One region of the Kitasatospora sp. NPDC093558 genome, then DNA from elsewhere that is predicted to be linked to it. Evidence: riboswitches for the same ligand, from Rfam matches in the RefSeq annotation. Region 1 holds a riboswitch; each other region holds the start of a gene.
The links. A riboswitch is a leader RNA that binds a small molecule or an ion and turns the genes downstream of it on or off. The one in region 1 is predicted to bind cyclic di-AMP.
Positions count from the first base shown of each region.

Region 1 (4,203 bases):
TTCGGGGCCTTCGAGGCCGTACTCCCGAAGCACCGCCACGATCACCCCCACCAGCCGCGCCGCCGCCGCGTTGAGGTCGTCGTCCGCCTGCGGTGCCTGCGGCAGCGCGTTGTAGCGGTGCGGGTGCGCCATCGCATACGCGTGGTACGCCCGGAGGAGGGCGGCGACGGCGTCGTCCCCGCTGCGGCCGAGGGCGGCGTCGGCGAGGCGGGCGGCCAGTTCCTCGGTGACGCGGACGGCGATGAGCCGCCGCAGTTCGGTGAGGCCGCCGCTGACGTGCTTGTACAGCGAGGGGGTCGCGACGCCCGCCCGGGCGGCGACGGCGGCGAGGGTGAGGCCGTCCGGTCCCTGGTCGTCGAGGAGGGCGAGGGCGTGGTCGACGACCAGCTCGGGCGTCAGTCCGACTCGGGGCATGGCTCGGTCTCTCTGTTTTCTGTCCGGGTGAAGGGTGGAGCGGTGGAGGAGGCTCAGGCGAACTCGGCGAGGAACGGCAGCAGGGCGTCGGCGACGGCCCCCGGGTTGTCGGCCATCGGGTAGTGCCCCGACCCGTCGATCATCACCTTCCGCGCGCCGAGCGCCGCGGTCTGCCGGTCGGCGACGACCTCGGGCTTCGGGAAGTCGGGGTCCTTGGTGCCCATGAGGACGAGTGCGGGGCACTGTGCGGCGGCGGTCCAGCCGACGGGCGAGGAGTCGCCGCGGACGTGTCCGCGGGTGGCGGTCCTCCGGCCCGGGGTGCGCAGCGAGGCGACGAGCCCGTTCACGTACGCGTCGAAGTCGGCGGGCCTGGCGCCCGGGTAGGCGAGCTTGCGGTGGTAGAAGCCCCAGAACGCGGGCCAGTGGACGATCACCGTCCCCATGGCGTGGACGATGCCGCGCATGAGGGCGTTCTGCGGCAGGTTCTCGATGAAGGCGTCGATCAGGACGATCCCGGCGACCCGCCCGGGCGCGTCCCCGGCGACCTTGACGACCGTCGCCCCGGTGTACGAGCTGCCGGCGAGGACGGCCCGTTCGATGCCGAGGTGGTCGAGCAGGGCGAGGACGTCGTCGGCGATCGCGGCCGGCGCGTAGTCGTCCCAGACGATGGAGGACTCGCCGAAGCCGCGCAGGTCCATGGTGATGACGCGGTGGCCGGCGGCGGTGAGCAGCGGGACGAGGTGCCGGTACGCGCGCCGGCTGTCGAGCATCCCGGGGAGGAGGACGACGGGGGTGCCCTCGCCCTCGCGGGTGTCGTCGAAGGCGATCCGGCCGCCGGGAACGTCGAGGTACTGGGTCTTCGGGGTGCTGGTGCCGTTCATGGTGGGCCTCCTCGGTCCGCTGTTGCGGTGGCATCGGCGGTGCTGCCGATAGCCATAAAGCTAAGGCTAATAGCCTTAGCCGTCAAGCTATCGGCGCACCGAAATCCCGGGATCGCCCCCGCCGAGCGGCACCCCCGCCGAACGGCACCCCCGCCGAGCGGCACCCCCCGAGTGGCACCCCGCCGAGCGGCACCCCGCCCCCTCAGACCCCTTCGACCTTGAACGGGTCGTGCTCGCTGAGCAGCTTCTCCAGCCGGGCCTGGTCCACCCGGGTGACGATCTCGTTCGTCTCCTGCCGGTCCCGGATGACCTTGGCGAGCGTGAACGAGGAGGTGACGGTGTAGAGCAGGCCGATCCCGAGGAAGGCCCGGGTCCAGGCCTCGACGGGCAGGTAGGCGATCCCGACGGCGAGGGCGGTGCCCGACAGGGCGAAGGAGAGCACGGCCTGGAGGTAGTACGCGGCCGTGGTGCGTGACTGCATCGGTGCGTTCATGGCGCCAGGATGGCGGCGGTCCGGCCGGTCGCACATGAGTAGGAGTACTCAGATGGGCCCGCCCGAGCCGTCGCCCGGTGACGTCCAATCACGTTAAGTAGTGTCAGGGGTGGGCAAGAGCCGCAAAACAGTCATAGGGCACAAGCCGCCCGCCCGGTTGTCGGTCGTCCCGGGCGGATGGCTTGGAATCAGGGCGTCCTAGGATTAACGTTTGATAACGCAGCGCGGTCGAAACGCCGTACCCAGACGGCACCGTGCGCCGTCGCCTAATCCCGCCGGCCGGCCTCCGGGCAGGTCAGGGAGCCGGGGAACCATGTTCCTTGGGGTGAATCGGCGGGGCCCAGGCCCGGCCGTAGGAGACCTTCCTGCTCCGAACCCGTCAGCTAACCCGGTAGGCGCGAAGGAAGGAAAGGAGCACGCCTCCGTGGCGTCGACGCACACCCCGGCACAGCCCGCCGGCCCCGCTGCCGGTACCCAGCTCCTCGACCACCCCCGTCCGGCCGAGGACGAGCTCGCGGCCCCGGAGGCCGAGGCCAACCGCCACCGGATGCCGCGTCAGACCCGCGGGGCCTCCCCGCTGCTCGGCGTCACCGCCGTCGCCGCGACCCTGGGTGCCACCGGTTTCGCCTCCGCCACCCCGGCCGCCGCGCCCGCCATCGAGGCCCCGGACGAGACCCCCGTCGCGCTCTCCGCCGACCCAGGCCTCGCGCTCGCCGCCCGGATCCAGCAGCAGGCCGACGGCCAGCGCACCGCCGCCGAGGAGGGCGCCCGCGTGCAGGCCGCGCAGGAGGCGCAGGCCAAGGCCGCCGCCAAGGAGGCCGAGGCGAAGAAGGCCGCCGACGAGGCCGAGAAGGCCAAGGCCGCCGACGAGGCCGAGAAGGCCAAGGCCGCCGCCCTCACGCTGCCGGTGCGCGACTACAACCTCAGCGCCCACTACGGCCAGAGCGCCCGCTACTGGGCCCACCTGCACACCGGCCTGGACTTCGCCGCCGACACCGGCACCGCCGTGTTCGCGGTCGGCCAGGGAACCATCACCTCGGCCGGCTGGTCCGGCGCGTACGGCTACCGGATCGTCGAGACCCTGCCCGACGGCACCGAGATCTGGTACTGCCACCTCTCCTCGATCATCAAGGGCTCCGGCCAGGTGGCCCCGGGCCAGCAGATCGGCAAGGTCGGCGCCACCGGCAACGTCACCGGCCCGCACCTGCACCTGGAGGTCCGCCCCGGCGGCGGCGCCCCGGTCGACCCGGAGACCTGGCTCCAGCAGCGCGGCCTCAACCCCTGAGCCACCGCCCCCCCGCACCGAAGCACCGAAGAAGGCCCCGACCGTCACCGGCCGGGGCCTTCCGCGTCAGCTGTCCGAGGACTCCGTGGACTCCAGCGACTCCGCCGACTCCGGCGGCTCTGGGGATTCGGCCGACTCCAGGGACTGCGGCAACTGCGCCAGGTACGCGTCGATCTCCGCCGCCCCCGGCTCCGGCGCGAGCTCCGGGAACTCCTCGACCAGCAGCCGCGGCAGCCCCGGCACCGTCCACTCGCCGTACAGCGCGAGCGCCGCCGCCACCGCCGCGTCCTCGAACTCCCCGAAGTCCCCGGCCAGTTCGTCCGGCATCGGCCGCCCCAGCGCGTTCAGCTCGGCGAGGTTGCGGTAGCTGCGCCGCATCAGCCCCTGTTCCAGGAGCCGCCGCGCGCCGTCCGTGGCCATGCCCACCGAGAGCACCCGGCCCGGGCCCCAGCCCTGCTCGTCCGGCTCGTCCAGCCACCCGGCCTCCGCCAGCGCGGCGAACGCGTCCAGCCGCTCCTCCTCGGCCAGTTCGACGAACCCGGCGAGCCAGTCCCGCACCGCCGCCTCGTCCGCGACGTCCACCCCGTGCGCGCGCAGCAGCACCGCGTACAGCCGGGGCCACGTCACCAGGTCGGCCCGGCGCAGCAGCCCGGCCGCGACCTCGCCCTGCCACTCGGCCTCGGCGTGCAGCCGCTCCTGCCGCTTGGCGTTGAGCCGCTTCGCCGCCCGCTGGTGGTCGACCAGCAGCCGTACGGCCTCGCCGTACGCGAGCGGGTCCTCCTCGGGGTCGGGCTGGACGTACAGGTGGAGCCGCTCGTACAGCAGGTGCTCCACGGCGTCCGAGGTCAGTTCGGGCCAGCCGTCGCGCATCCTGCCCTCGCCCAGTTCCAGCAGCGCCAGCACCGTGCGCAGCGGCGCCTCGGCCACCGGGGTGCGGCCCTGTTCCGCCGCCCAGGCGAGCAGGTCGGCGGCCCTGGTGCGCGGGGCGAGCCGCAGGTCTTCGTCGTTCATAGCTCGAACGGTAACCGCTGGCCGGGGGTAGGGTCGGCAGCCATGGTCCCCGTACGACTCACCGGCCCCCGGCTGGCCATCCGCGAGTACCACCACACGCCGGAAGACCTGGACGCGCT
Region 1 is NZ_JBFBDY010000007.1:22,224-26,426, reverse strand. It holds gene AB0O00_RS01760 (TetR-like C-terminal domain-containing protein) at 1-414, opposite strand, end outside; gene AB0O00_RS01755 (alpha/beta hydrolase) at 468-1,295, opposite strand; gene AB0O00_RS01750 (YiaA/YiaB family inner membrane protein) at 1,498-1,788, opposite strand; cyclic di-AMP (ydaO/yuaA leader) riboswitch at 2,042-2,200, shown strand; gene AB0O00_RS01745 (M23 family metallopeptidase) at 2,213-3,073, shown strand; gene AB0O00_RS01740 (hypothetical protein) at 3,140-4,084, opposite strand; gene AB0O00_RS01735 (GNAT family protein) at 4,127-4,203, shown strand, end outside.

Region 2 (4,203 bases), on a different contig from region 1:
GGACGTAACCCGCCTTCTGGATGGCCTCGGTGATGAGGTCCAGGGCCTCGCGGTTGCTGTCCAGGTTCGGCGCGAAGCCGCCCTCGTCGCCGAGGCCGGTGGACAGGCCGCGCTCCTTCAGCACGCCCTTGAGGGTGTGGTAGACCTCGACGCCCCAGCGGACGGCCTCGGAGAAGGACTCCGCGCCGATCGGGGCGATCATGAACTCCTGGATGTCGACGTTGGAGTCGGCGTGCGAGCCACCGTTGAGGATGTTCATCATCGGGACCGGCAGGACGTGCGCGTTCGGGCCGCCCAGGTAGCGGAACAGCGGCAGGTCGCTCGCCTCGGAGGCGGCGTGCGCGACGGCCAGCGAGACGCCGAGGATGGCGTTGGCGCCGAGCGAGGACTTGTCCGGGGTGGCGTCCAGGTCGAGCATGGCCTGGTCGATCAGGCGCTGCTCGGTGGCGTCGTAGCCGACCAGCTCCGGGCCGATCTGCTCGATGACGGCCAGGACGGCCTTCTCCACGCCCTTGCCGAAGTAGCGGTTCTTGTCACCGTCGCGGAGCTCCAGCGCCTCGAAGGCACCGGTGGAGGCACCCGACGGGACAGCGGCACGACCGGTGCTGCCGTCGTCGAGGCCGACCTCGACCTCGACCGTGGGGTTGCCACGCGAGTCGAGGATCTCACGGGCTACGACGACATCGATGGACGGCACGAGGCATCTCCTTGCGGAAGCAGGGTCCCGCTGACCAGTGGTGCGGTCGGCGGGATGATTGCGGAGTCGTTACGACCAGAGCCTAACCGCACGGGGTCGCGGGGCCACGCCGACCTCGGTCACGTCTCAGCGTGTGGCCCGGCTACTTACCGGTAGTTCACCTGACGATCCCGGGAAAAGGGGCGGAACCGGACGAAGGGGGGCCGATCCGGGGTCGGCCCCCTCCGTGGCGTGTCGCGCTGTGGCGTGTCGCGCCGTGGCGTGTCGAGCCGTGGCGCGCCGGCTCCGGCCGGCGTCAGCCGAGGTGCAGGACCTGGCCGGGCATGATCAGGTTCGGGTCGCCGCCGACGGTGCCGCGGTTGCCGTCGTAGACCGACTGCCAGCCGCCGGGGACGCCCTGGGCGGCGGCGATGCTCGACAGCGTGTCGCCGGCGTGGACGGTGTAGTCGTGGCCGCCCTGGGGAGCGACGGCTGCGCGCGGGGCCTGCTGCTGCGGCTGGGCGTACTGCTGCTGGGCCTGCTGCTGCGCGGCCTGCTGCTGGGCCTGGCCCGCGTACTGCTGGTAGACGCCCTGGTGGCTGGTCCAGTACCAGGTGCCGTTGTTCTGGTACCAGTACACCTTCGCGTCGGCGTCCCAGCCGGCCTTGCCGGAGAAGCCCGGGGCCTGGGGCTGGGCCTGCTGCTGGGGCTGGGCCGGCTGGGTGTGCTGCTGGTACTGCTGCTGCACGGGCTTCTGAGCCGGCTTCGGCTGGGCGGGCTTCGGCTGGGCCGGCTTCGCCGCGGGCTGCTGCACCGGCTGGGAGTGCTGCTGGGCGGCGGGCTGGGCGTCCGAGGTGTCGACGTCGGCCGCGGGGCCCCCCTTCGACAGGCCGGCCTTCTTCGAGCAGACCGGCCACGCGCCCGGCCCCTGCGAGGCCAGGACCTTCTCGGCCACCGCGATCTGCTGGCCCTTGCTGGCCTGGTTGGCCTGCGCCGCGTACGCGGTGCCGCCGAACGCCTTCCAGGTGCTGGAGGTGAACTGCAGGCCGCCGTAGAAGCCGTTGCCGGTGTTGATGCTCCAGTCGCCGCCGCTCTCGCACTGGGCGACGGAGTCCCAGGCGGTGGTCGGGGCGGCGGAGGCGCCGGTGGCGGTGAGGATCGGCATCGCGAGTCCGACGCCGGCCACTCCGGCGACGGCGATGGCCTTCTCGGTCTGGGTGCGACGGCGGTGACGACCGGTTCCAACGAACAGCATGAAGGGGTCCCTCTCCGCACGCCTGCGAGGTGAGCTGTCGGGTTCGGACCGGGAGGTGGCCCGGCCGCCGTCTGCGGAAACGATTCCGCTCGGGCGGCTTCACCCCAAGCCGTGGAGGAACGGCAACAAACCTGGTTCCCCCGCCCCTGCCCAGGGTTCTGGTCGGTTTCCCGTGGTGCGGCGGGCAGGACTCGGCGTTCCGCACTCGGGGTCCGCAGCTGCGAACTCCAGGGAGAGTAGACAGATCCTCAGACCAATCACAAGCTCATATCGCAGACATCACACAGAAATCACGGCGCGTGGTCGATCGCCTACCAACGGCGGTTGTTTGTCCGGATTGATGGGTGTTCATGCTGCCGGACACGCCCGCTTCGCGACGTTCCGTCAGTGTGTCGGAGCGTCCGGGCGGGCGTGCGGCGAGCGGCTCTCGGGACTGAATTCGACCGGAAGTTCGCGCAATCCGCGCATGATCAGGCCACCTCGCCACCGCAGATTCTCCGGGCTTTCCGCCAGTTCGAGATCGGGCAGCCGGGACAGCAGCGTGGCCAGCGCCGACCGCCCTTCGAGCCTCGCCAGCGGGGCGCCGATGCAGTAGTGGATGCCGTGCCCGAAACCCAGGTGCGGGTTGTCCGTCCGGGCCAGGTCCAGGGTGTTCTCGTCCGAGAACCTGGCCGGATCCCGGTCCGCCGCCGCCAGTACCACCAGCACCGGGTCGCCGACCGGGATGTCCACCCCGCCGATGGTCAGCGGGCGGGTCGCGAACCGCCACGTCGCGAGCTCCACCGGCCCGTCGTAGCGCAGGAGTTCCTCGATCCCGGTCTCCAGCAGCGCCGTCTCGCCGCGTGCCACCGACTCCTGCAGGAGGCGGCGCTGCCCGGGGTTGCGCAGCAGCGCGTACGTCCCGTTGCCGATCAGGTTGACGGTCGTCTCGAAGCCGGCGAAGAGGAGGATGAACGCCATCGCGGCGGCCTCGTTCTCGGTGAGGTGCTCGCCGTGGTCGCTCGCCCGGATCAGACCCGAGATCAGGTCGTCCCCGAGGTCCGCCCGCTTCCGGTGGATCAGCTCCAGCAGGTACGCCCGCATCCGCTTCACCGCCCGGCCCACGCCGCCGCGTTGGCCCCCGCCATGTCGAATCATCATGCCCGCCCAGTCGCGGAAGTCGTCCTGGTCCTCGGCCGGCACGCCGAGCAGGTCGCAGATCGCGTAGATGGGGAGCGGGAACGCGAACTCGTGGATGAGGTCCGCCGAACCGCGCTGCGCGAAGCCGTCGATCAGGCGGTCGGTGAGCTGCTGCACCCGCGGCTCGAACTCGGCCACCCGGCGCGGCGTGAACGCCTTCGACACCAGGCGGCGCAGCCGGGTGTGGTCCGGCGGGTCGATGTTCAGCAGGTGCGTCATCAGGTCCGCCTGCCGCTCCCCCGGGATCCCGACCCGGCCGGTGCGGTGCGCCTGCTCGCTGTGGTGCGCCGGGTTCTTCGACAGCCGGCCGTCCGCCAGCGCCTGGCGCGCGTCCGCGTACCGCGTCACCAGCCAGGCCTCCACCCCGCTCGGCAGCGTGGTGCGGTGCACGGGGGCGTGCTCGCGCAGCCAGGCGTACGCCGGGTACGGGTCGGCGGCGAACTCCCACGTGAAGAGCGGCGGGCGGGTGGCGTCGGCGTCGGGCTGAACTGGCATGGCACGACCGTATCCGGTGGGTCGGGGGCACCCCGTCATCTACGGTGAGTGACCGGCTCGTCAACGGCCCGCGGACGGCTTCGCAACGGCCCGCCAACACCTCGTGGACAGTGCGTGGACGGGTTTTGGACAGCTCTTGGACGGGTGGCAGGCGTGAGCCTGGTCACCTGAGGGGTAATCCCTGTTGCGGAGGGTCAGGACCTGCCTACGATCCTCGGCAGAAATCGTGGGCGTCAGTGCGGACCGCCCACAGGGAGGAGCGCACCATGCGGGTCACCGGGGCAGTCGTCGTCATCGCGGTACTCGACGGCGGGTCGGGGGCCGACCTCGCCCGCCGCTTCACCGCGGCCGGCGCCGCCGGAGTGCTGATCGCCGACCAGCGGGTCGGCGTCGCCGAGGACCTCGCCGCCGAACTCGACCGGCCCGGCTGCCCCGTCGTCGGCGTCGGCGGGGACGTCCGCCGCCCCAGCGACGTCGCCGCGCTCGTCGACACCACCGAGAAGCACCTCGGGCCGATCGACCTGTTCTGCGTCGCCGGCCCGGACGGCGAGCGGATCGTCTCCCTCGCCGACCTGCCCGACCACCTCGGCCTGGAGCG
Region 2 is NZ_JBFBDY010000063.1:11,740-15,942, reverse strand. It holds gene eno (phosphopyruvate hydratase) at 1-697, opposite strand, end outside; gene AB0O00_RS09735 (transglycosylase family protein) at 993-1,931, opposite strand; cyclic di-AMP (ydaO/yuaA leader) riboswitch at 1,937-2,105, opposite strand; gene AB0O00_RS09730 (cytochrome P450) at 2,316-3,605, opposite strand; gene AB0O00_RS09725 (SDR family NAD(P)-dependent oxidoreductase) at 3,872-4,203, shown strand, end outside.
Region 2: it holds a riboswitch for cyclic di-AMP, as region 1 does, so the genes downstream of both, AB0O00_RS09735 (transglycosylase family protein) here and AB0O00_RS01745 (M23 family metallopeptidase) in region 1, are expected to answer to the same signal.

Region 3 (4,203 bases), on a different contig from region 1:
TCCCACCGCCGTCCCAAGCAGCCCAGCCGTGCGCGGGTCTCCGTGCTCACCGCTGCCGCTGCGACCGCGGTCGCGCTCTCCGCCCAGGTGGCCGCGCACGCTGCGCCGCAGCCGAACAAAACGGACGTCAAGGCGCAGATCGACGCACTCCAGCAGGAGCAGGAGCAGGCCGCCGAGAAGTACAACGGCGCCAAGGAGCGGGCCGACCAGCTGCGCAAGCAGGCCGACCAGCTGCAGGACCAGGTCGCTCGCGGCCAGGAGCAGATGACCCAGCTTCAGGTCGGCCTCGCGGGCGTGGCGGGCGAGCAGTACCGCACCGGCGGCATCGACCCGTCCGTCCAGCTGATGCTCTCCTCGGACCCGTCCGGCTACCTGGACAAGGCCTCCAGCGTGCAGCAGGCGACGGCCACCGAGACCGACGCGCTCAAGGGGCTGCTGGACCAGCAGCGCCGCCTGGACCAGGAGAAGGCCGAGGCCGCCGCGGTGCTGGCCTCCCTCGATTCGACCACCAAGGACCTGAACCAGGCCAAGGCGGACGTCAACACCAAGCTCAAGGCGGCCCAGGACCTCCTGAACTCGCTCAGCGCCTCCGAGCGGGCCGCGCTGAGGGCCCAGCAGGCCCAGGACGACCGCGCCTCGCGCGGCGCCGACCGGGTCGACCTCAGCAACCTGCCGCCGGCCAGCGGCTACGCGGCCGTGGCCGTGGCCAAGGCGATGAGCAAGCAGGGCTCGCCGTACGTGTGGGGCGCCACCGGCGAGAACACGTTCGACTGCTCGGGCCTGATGGTCTGGGCGTACGGCAAGGCCGGTGTCTCGCTGCCGCGCACCTCGCAGGAGCAGGGCCACTACGGCACCCGGGTGCCCTCGCTGGACCAGGCCCAGCCGGGCGACCTGGTGGTCTACGGCGGCGACATGCACCACGTCGGGATGTACATCGGCAACGGCATGGTGGTGCACGCGCCGCACACCGGTGACGTGGTCAAGGTGATGAAGGCCGACGCGATGCCGATCAACACGATCCGCCGGGTCTGACCCCCCGACACGCCGGGGCCGGCGGAACGGCCCTGTGATCCGTGCCACCTCCCTGGCGGGGGTGGCACGTTCGCTTGTGCGCGTTTCGCCCGTCAGTGCGTGACAAGTGATCAGCCTTGCGTACTGGTGCGATCACCTTCTGTCATCTTCACAAAACAACCTGGTTATTCTTCCGCCTTTTTTCTGACAAGGATTTGAACGGATCACGGTTCAGTTACTAGGGTCGTGCCCCGAACCACCGCACTGTCGATCGCCCAGCCAGGGTGGCGGCGGTGGTTCCCGCCGAGTTCGTGAAGCAGCGGGACGGGTCGAAGCGCCCGTCCGACAGGGGAGCCCAGTGGTTGGGGGCGCTGTGGAGCGGAGCCGGGGAACCACGTTCCTCCGGGGTGAATCGGCGCCAGGTCGGCCGCTGGAACGGCCGTGAGGCGTCGTAGGGCATGCTTCCGGCCCGAACCCGTCAGCTCACCCGGTAGGCGGACGTAGGAAGAAGGAGTCCGCCTTCGTGGCGTCCCATCGTCGTCCCAAGCCCGCCGGCCGAGCCCGAGTTTCCTTCCTGACCGGTGTCGCCGCCGCCGCCGTCGCCCTCTCCGCGCAGTCCGGCGCCCACGCCGACCCGACGCCGACCAAGGACCAGGTCAAGGAGCAGGTCGACCAGCTCAACGAGCAGGCCGAGGTGGCGACCGAGCAGTACAACGCCGCCCAGTCCAAGCAGCAGGAGCTGCAGAAGCAGGTCAGCGGCCTGCAGGACCAGGTGGCCCGCCAGCAGGAGCAGGTGACCGACCTCCAGGGCGGCCTCGCCCAGATCGCCGGCGAGCAGTACCGCAACGGGGGCATATCCCCGACCGTCCAGCTGATGTTCTCGTCCAAGCCGGACACCTTCCTCAGCCAGGCCGACGCCCTGAACCAGGCCGGCAGCACCCAGAAGGGTCAGCTGAAGGAGCTCCAGGACCAGCAGCGCAAGCTCGACCAGGACCGCAACGAGGCCCAGGCCAAGCTCGCCGAGCTGGACGCGACCACCCAGCAGCTGAAGACCTCCAAGGAACAGATCCAGGCGAAGCTGAAGGCCGCCCAGGACCTCTTCAACACCCTGTCCGAGCAGGAGCGCCAGGCGATCAAGGCGGCCGAGGAGAAGGCCGCCGCCGACGCCAAGGCCAAGGCCGACGCCGCGAAGGCCCAGCAGGCCGCCGCCGACCGCGCCTCCCGCGACAGCAGCCGCGCCGACCTCGGCTCGGCCCCGTCGTCCGCGCCCTCGTCCTCGCCGGTCGCCAAGCCGGCCGCCCCGGGCAGCTCGCGCGGCGCCGCCGCGCTGTCCGCCGCCGCCACCAAGATCGGCAGCCCGTACGTCTGGGCCGCCACCGGCCCGAACTCCTTCGACTGCTCGGGCCTGATGGTCTGGGCGTTCGACCAGGCCGGCGTCTCGCTGCCGCGCACCTCGCAGGAGCAGGCCGGCGCCGGCACCCGGATCGGCACGGACCTCTCCCAGGCCCAGCCCGGCGACCTGCTGATCTTCTACAGCGACGCCCACCACGTCGGCATCTACGCCGGCAACGGCCAGGTGCTGCACGCGCCCAAGCCGGGTGCGAGCGTGCGCTACGAGGCGGTCTCCAACATGCCGCTCTCGTCCATCGTGCGGGTCTGATCCCCGCTCGGCTTCCCGCAGGCCCGGCCTTCCTCTCGTGGAAGGCCGGGCCTGCGGCGTTTCCTTTCCTCGGGCTGGTGTCCGATTAATGGTCAAATATTCGTGTTGGGAGGGGTTTGGACTCGGTTGCCCGGACTCGCTAACGTCTGCCACCGGACTCCCGCTCCAGGACCGCCCGCTTCGGTGCGGCGGCGGGACCGGTCCGCAGGATTGGAGCAGCCGCCGCCATGCCCGTGCACCGCCGTTCCCAACTGCTCGCCCGTGCGCTGGTGCTGACCGCGGCCGCCACCACCGCCCTGGGCGTGACGACGAGCGGCAGTGCCCAGGCCGCCCCCGGCGCCCCGGACGCGCCCAGCCGCAAGGACGTCAAGGCCCAGGTCGAGCAGCTGTACAACGAGGCCGAACAGGCGTCGGAGAAGTACAACGCGGCCCAGGAGGCCCAGCAGCGGCTCCAGGGCGAGACCACCGTCCTCCAGGGCGAGATCGCCGCCGCCCAGGAGCAGCTCAACCAGCTGCGCGGCGACCTCGCCACCGTGGCGGGCGCCGAGTACCGGGCCGGCGGCATGGCGCAGACCGTCCAGCTGATGCTCGCCACCGACCCGGAGGGGTACCTCGCCCGCGCCCGGACCCTCGACCAGGCCGCCGAGCGGCAGAACGAGACGCTGCACGAGCTGGTGACCCGTCAGCGCGGGCTCGACCAGCGCCGCACCGAGACCGCCGCCAAGCTCGCCGAGCTGGACCAGGCCCGGCGCACCCTCGCCGACAGCAAGCAGGACATCCAGCAGCGGCTCGCCAAGGCCCAGCGGCTGCTCAACAGCCTGGGCGTGGCCGAGCGCGCCCGGATGGCCGCGCAGGACGCCCAGGAGGCCGAGCAGCGCGCCACCCGCGGCACCGACCGGCTGGACCTCGGCACCACCCCGCCCGCCTCCGAGCGCGGCGCGGCGGCGCTCGCGGCGGCGGTGCGGATGATCGGATCGCCCTACGTGTACGGATCCACCGGCCCCCGCGCCTTCGACTGTTCCGGTCTGATGTACTACAGCTGGCGGCAGGCCGGAGTGTCCCTGCCGCGCACCTCGCAGGCCCAGGCCTACGCCGGCCAGCGGGTGAGCCTGTCCGAAGCACGACCGGGAGACCTGGTGATCTTCTACCGGGACATGCACCACGTCGGCATGTACGCCGGCGGCGGGGTGATCGTGCACGCCCCGTACCCGGGGGCCCGGGTGCGGTACGAGAGCGTCAACGCGATGCCCGTCGCAGGGGTGGTCCGGCTCTGAGCCCGACCCTGTCCGCACCGGACGCGATACGGCCCTGCGTGCTGTCCCGCCGGGGCGCCCTGCTGCTCGCCGCCGGAGGGCTGACGCAGCTGTCGCTGCCGCCCGCCGTCCCCGCGGCGCCCGGCCCGGGGCCCGCCGGCGCGGACGAGCGGACGGCGGTGGCGGCGGTGCTGGACGGGCGTGCGCGCGAGCTGGCGCTGACCTCCGGACTGCCGCTGACCGCCCGCTACCGCAACCTCGTCCTCTCCCCGGGCGCGG
Region 3 is NZ_JBFBDY010000222.1:2,288-6,490, forward strand. It holds gene AB0O00_RS20735 (NlpC/P60 family protein) at 1-1,032, shown strand, start outside; cyclic di-AMP (ydaO/yuaA leader) riboswitch at 1,371-1,524, shown strand; gene AB0O00_RS20740 (NlpC/P60 family protein) at 1,535-2,671, shown strand; gene AB0O00_RS20745 (NlpC/P60 family protein) at 2,899-3,945, shown strand; gene AB0O00_RS20750 (hypothetical protein) at 3,984-4,203, shown strand, end outside.
Region 3: it holds a riboswitch for cyclic di-AMP, as region 1 does, so the genes downstream of both, AB0O00_RS20740 (NlpC/P60 family protein) here and AB0O00_RS01745 (M23 family metallopeptidase) in region 1, are expected to answer to the same signal.

Region 4 (4,203 bases), on a different contig from region 1:
GTGACCGTCGCCCCGGAGGACCTCCCGATCGCGGGCAGCGGGAGCACCGGACCGCACGCCGCCTCGCTGTTCCGCGACGGCCGGACCGCCGACGGCACCCCAGTGCGCGTCTATGTGGTCAGCATCGGCCCCGTCGGCTACGGCGGGAGCGGCGGGACCGGCCCCACCGCCGCCGTGGCGATCTCCCAGCCGCTCGAACCGGTGCAGGACGCGCTCACCGAACTCGCCCTGATCACCGCCGGCGCGGCAGCGGTCGTCATCGCGCTCGCCGCCGCGGGCGCCCTGTGGATCGCCCGCACCGCCCTGCGCCCGGTCGACCGCCTCACCCGCGCGGCCCAGCACATCGCCCGCACCCAGGAGCCGGGCATGACGATCGAGGTGTCCGGCCACGACGAGATCGCCCGCTTCGGCGAGGCCTTCAACGCGATGAGCACCGCCCTCGCCGGCTCGCTGGACAGCCAGGCCCGGCTCATCGCCGACGCCGGACACGAACTGCGCACCCCGCTGGCCTCGATGCGCACCAACGTCGACCTGCTGATCCGCAGCCAGGAGACCGGCCGCCCGCTGCCCGCCGCGACGCTCACCCGGATGCTCGGCAACATGAAGGCCCAGATGACGGAACTCTCCACCCTCATCGGCGACTTGCTCGAACTCTCCCGCCCCGCCGAGTCCCGCGATGCCAAGCCGCTGCCCGTCGTCGCCCTGCACGACATCGCCGCCCGCGCCGTCGAACGGGCCGAACTGCGCGGCCCCGCCCTCGCGTTCGGCGCCGACCTGGCCCCCTGGTACGTCCGCGCCGACCCGCACGCGCTCGAACGCGCCGTGATCAACCTGCTCGACAACGCGGTGAAGTTCAGCCCGCCCGGCGGACGGATCGACGTCTCCCTCGCGAACGGCGAACTCACCGTCCGCGACCAGGGCCCCGGCATCGCCGCCGAGGACCTCCCGCACGTCTTCGACCGCTTCTGGCGCTCGCCCTCCGCCCGCCAACTGCCCGGATCCGGGCTGGGGTTGGCGATCGTCGCCCGGACCGTCCGCGCCACCGGCGGCGAGGTCACCCTCGCACCCGCCGGCCCGGACGGCGGCACCGCCGCGACCGTCCGACTGCCGGGCGCGGCCACGCCCCCGCCCGAGACACCCCCACCCGCGAGCCAAAGCTGAGGCCACGACAGCGCCCCCAACGACAGCGACCGGCCCGGCACACGAGGTGGGCGTGAGCCGGGCCGGTCTGGGCGTGTCCCGCGCCCATGTCCGCCGGTGCGACGATCAACCGGTCGAGCGGTCACCCGACATGACCATCCCGGTTGATCTCTTCGCCCCGCACCCGCGGTGGTCCGTCATCCCCGGAAGGGGAGGTCAGAGAGCGACGCCGTGCGCCCGGAGGTAGGCGACCGGGTCGATGTCCGAGCCGTACTCCGGCCCGGTGCGGATCTCGAAGTGCAGGTGCGGGCCGGTCACGTTGCCGGTCGCACCGGACAGGCCGAGCTGCTGGCCGACGGTGACGGACTGGCCGACCGTCACGCCGATCGAGGAGAGGTGCGCGTACTGCGCGTACTTGCCGTCGGCGAGCTGGATCTCGACCTCGTTGCCGTAGGCGCCGTCGTAACCAGCCTTCACCACGACGCCGTTGGCGACGGCGCGCACCGGGGTGCCGGTGGAGGCGACGAAGTCCTGGCCGGTGTGGTGGCCGGAGGCCCACATCGAGCCGGCGACGCCGTAGGCCGTGCCGAGCTCCGGGTTGGCGACCGGGGCGACGTAGCCCGAGGTGGCGGCGACCGGAGCGGCGGCCGGGGCCTTGGCCGGCTGGGCCACGGTGGCCTGGACCTGCACCTGGGCACTCGGGGTGGTGGCCTCGGTCTGGACCTGCACCTGCGGCTTGGCGGCCGGGGCGGCAGGCTTCTGGGCCGGAGCGGCCGGAGCGGCCGGAGCAGAAGGCGCGGCCGAAGCAGCAGCCTGAGCGGCGAGCGCGAGCGACTGACCCGGGAAGATCAGGTCCGGGTCGGCGCCGACGACCGAGCGGTTGTGGTCGTACAGCGCCTGCCAGCCGCCCTCGACGCGCTTGGCCTCGGCGATCTTCGACAGGGTGTCACCACTGACGACCCGGTAGGCGGCGTCGCCGTGGGCGGCGGCCGGAGCGGCCGGGGCGGACGCGGCGGCGACCGGGGCGGCGGGGGTGCCGGGGGCGGTGGTGTGAGCCTGGGCGGTCAGCACGGAGACGAGCGGGAGGGCGAAGGAGACGCCGGTGACGGCGGTCGCGATGCCGATGCGGGCGGCGCGGGGCAGGGCACGACGACGAGCGTGAGCAGGCATGGAAGTTTCCTCTCCGACGCCTGCGAGGTGAGCTGTCGGGTTCGGGCTGGAGTTGCCCGGCCGCATGCGCGGCTTCACCCCAAGCCGGCCCTGGATTCCCGCGCCAACAGCGCGAATTCCGGTCCGGCGACTTACCTGTGGGTCCCCCGCTCCTGCCGTACAGAGTTCAGTGCGAGCCACCGGGCAGCGGCAGGACTCGGCGTTCCACCCGGTGGATCCGTCCGGGCTGGCCGGTCGGTCGCTGAACTAAAACTCATCCGTCCGGGTGAAGCAATGTCGATCTCTTGAAGCCACAACAACCCCCTCCAGCACGATGACGCTCCGAATGATCCAGGGCACGGTACGTGCACAATCCATTCACCGACCGCAACGGATCAACGACCCTCCGCCCACCAATCCACCCCTAAGTAGCCAGACGGCCACCCACCGCGACCCCCGGACGCACCACCGGTGACCCTTGTCACGTCCACCCCGCCGGGCGGAGGATCGGGCCGTGGCCACAACCAACGCCGGCACCCTGCGCCTGGGCACCGCGCAGGGGCGCTGGGTACTCCTGGCAACCGTGCTCGGATCCAGCATGGCGATGCTCGACGGCACCGTCGTCAACGTCGCCCTGCCCCGCATCGGCGCCGACCTCGGCGCCTCCCTCGCGTCCCTGCAGTGGACGCTGAACGCCTATCTGCTGACGCTCGCCGGGCTCATCCTGCTCGGCGGCGCGCTCGGCGACCGCTACGGCCGGCGCCGGGTCTTCCTGCTCGGCGTCGTCTGGTTCGCCGTCGCCTCCGCGGCCTGCGCCGCCGCGCCGAACATCCAGGTGCTGATCGCCGCGCGCGCCGTCCAGGGCATCGGCGGGGCGCTGCTGACGCCCGGTTCGCTCGCCATGCTCCAGGCGGTCTTCCACCCGGACGACCGCTCCGCCGCGGTCGGCCTGTGGTCGGGCCTCGGCGGCGTGTCGGCCGCGGTCGGCCCGTTCCTCGGCGGCTGGCTCGTGGACGGCCCCGGCTGGCGCTGGATCTTCCTGCTCAACCTGCCGCTCGCCGCCGCCGTCATCGCGGTCGCCACCCGCTACGTTCCCGAGAGCCGGGACGAGAGCGCCACCGGCCGCTTCGACGTGCTCGGTTCGCTGCTCGCCGCCCTCGCGCTCGGCACCCTCACCTACGCGCTGACGGCGGCCGGCGAGGGCCTCTCCCCCGTCGTCTGGGCCAGCGGCGTGCTCGGGCTCGTCCTCGGCGCGGCCTTCATCGCCGTCGAACGCCGCGCCCCCGAACCGATGCTGCCGCTCGGCCTGTTCTCCTCACGGCTGTTCACCGCCGTGAACCTCGTCACCCTCTGCGTGTACGCGGCGTTCAGCGGCGTGTTCTTCCTGCTGGTCGTCCAGCTGCAGATCGTCGCCCGCTTCTCGCCGCTGGTGTCCGGCCTGGCCCTGGTCCCGATCACCGTGCTGATGCTCGCGCTGTCCTCGCGCGCCGCACGGCTCGGCAAGCGGATCGGCCCGCGGATCCCGCTCACCATCGGCCCGCTGCTGTGCGCCGCCGGGGTGCTGCTGATGCTGCGCGCCGGCGCCGGCTCCTCCTACTGGACGGACGTCCTGCCCGCCGTCGCGGTGATGGGCTCCGGCATGACGCTGCTCGTCGCCCCGCTGACGGCGACCGTCCTCGCGGCCGTCGAGGTGCGGCACGCGGGCATCGCGAGCGGGGTCAACAACGCCGCCGCCCGCGCCGCCGGCCTGCTCGCGGTCGCCGCCCTCCCGGCCCTGGCCGGCCTGAGCGGCGACGCCTACCGGGTGCCGGCCGCCGTCGACGACGCGTTCCACACCGCGATGCTGATCTGCGCCGGACTCCTGACGGTGGGCGCGATCACCGCCTTCACCACCATCCGCGGCAACGTGCTGGA
Region 4 is NZ_JBFBDY010000136.1:5,890-10,092, reverse strand. It holds gene AB0O00_RS15980 (HAMP domain-containing sensor histidine kinase) at 1-1,161, shown strand, start outside; gene AB0O00_RS15975 (LysM peptidoglycan-binding domain-containing M23 family metallopeptidase) at 1,357-2,310, opposite strand; cyclic di-AMP (ydaO/yuaA leader) riboswitch at 2,313-2,492, opposite strand; gene AB0O00_RS15970 (MFS transporter) at 2,804-4,203, shown strand, end outside.
Region 4: it holds a riboswitch for cyclic di-AMP, as region 1 does, so the genes downstream of both, AB0O00_RS15975 (LysM peptidoglycan-binding domain-containing M23 family metallopeptidase) here and AB0O00_RS01745 (M23 family metallopeptidase) in region 1, are expected to answer to the same signal.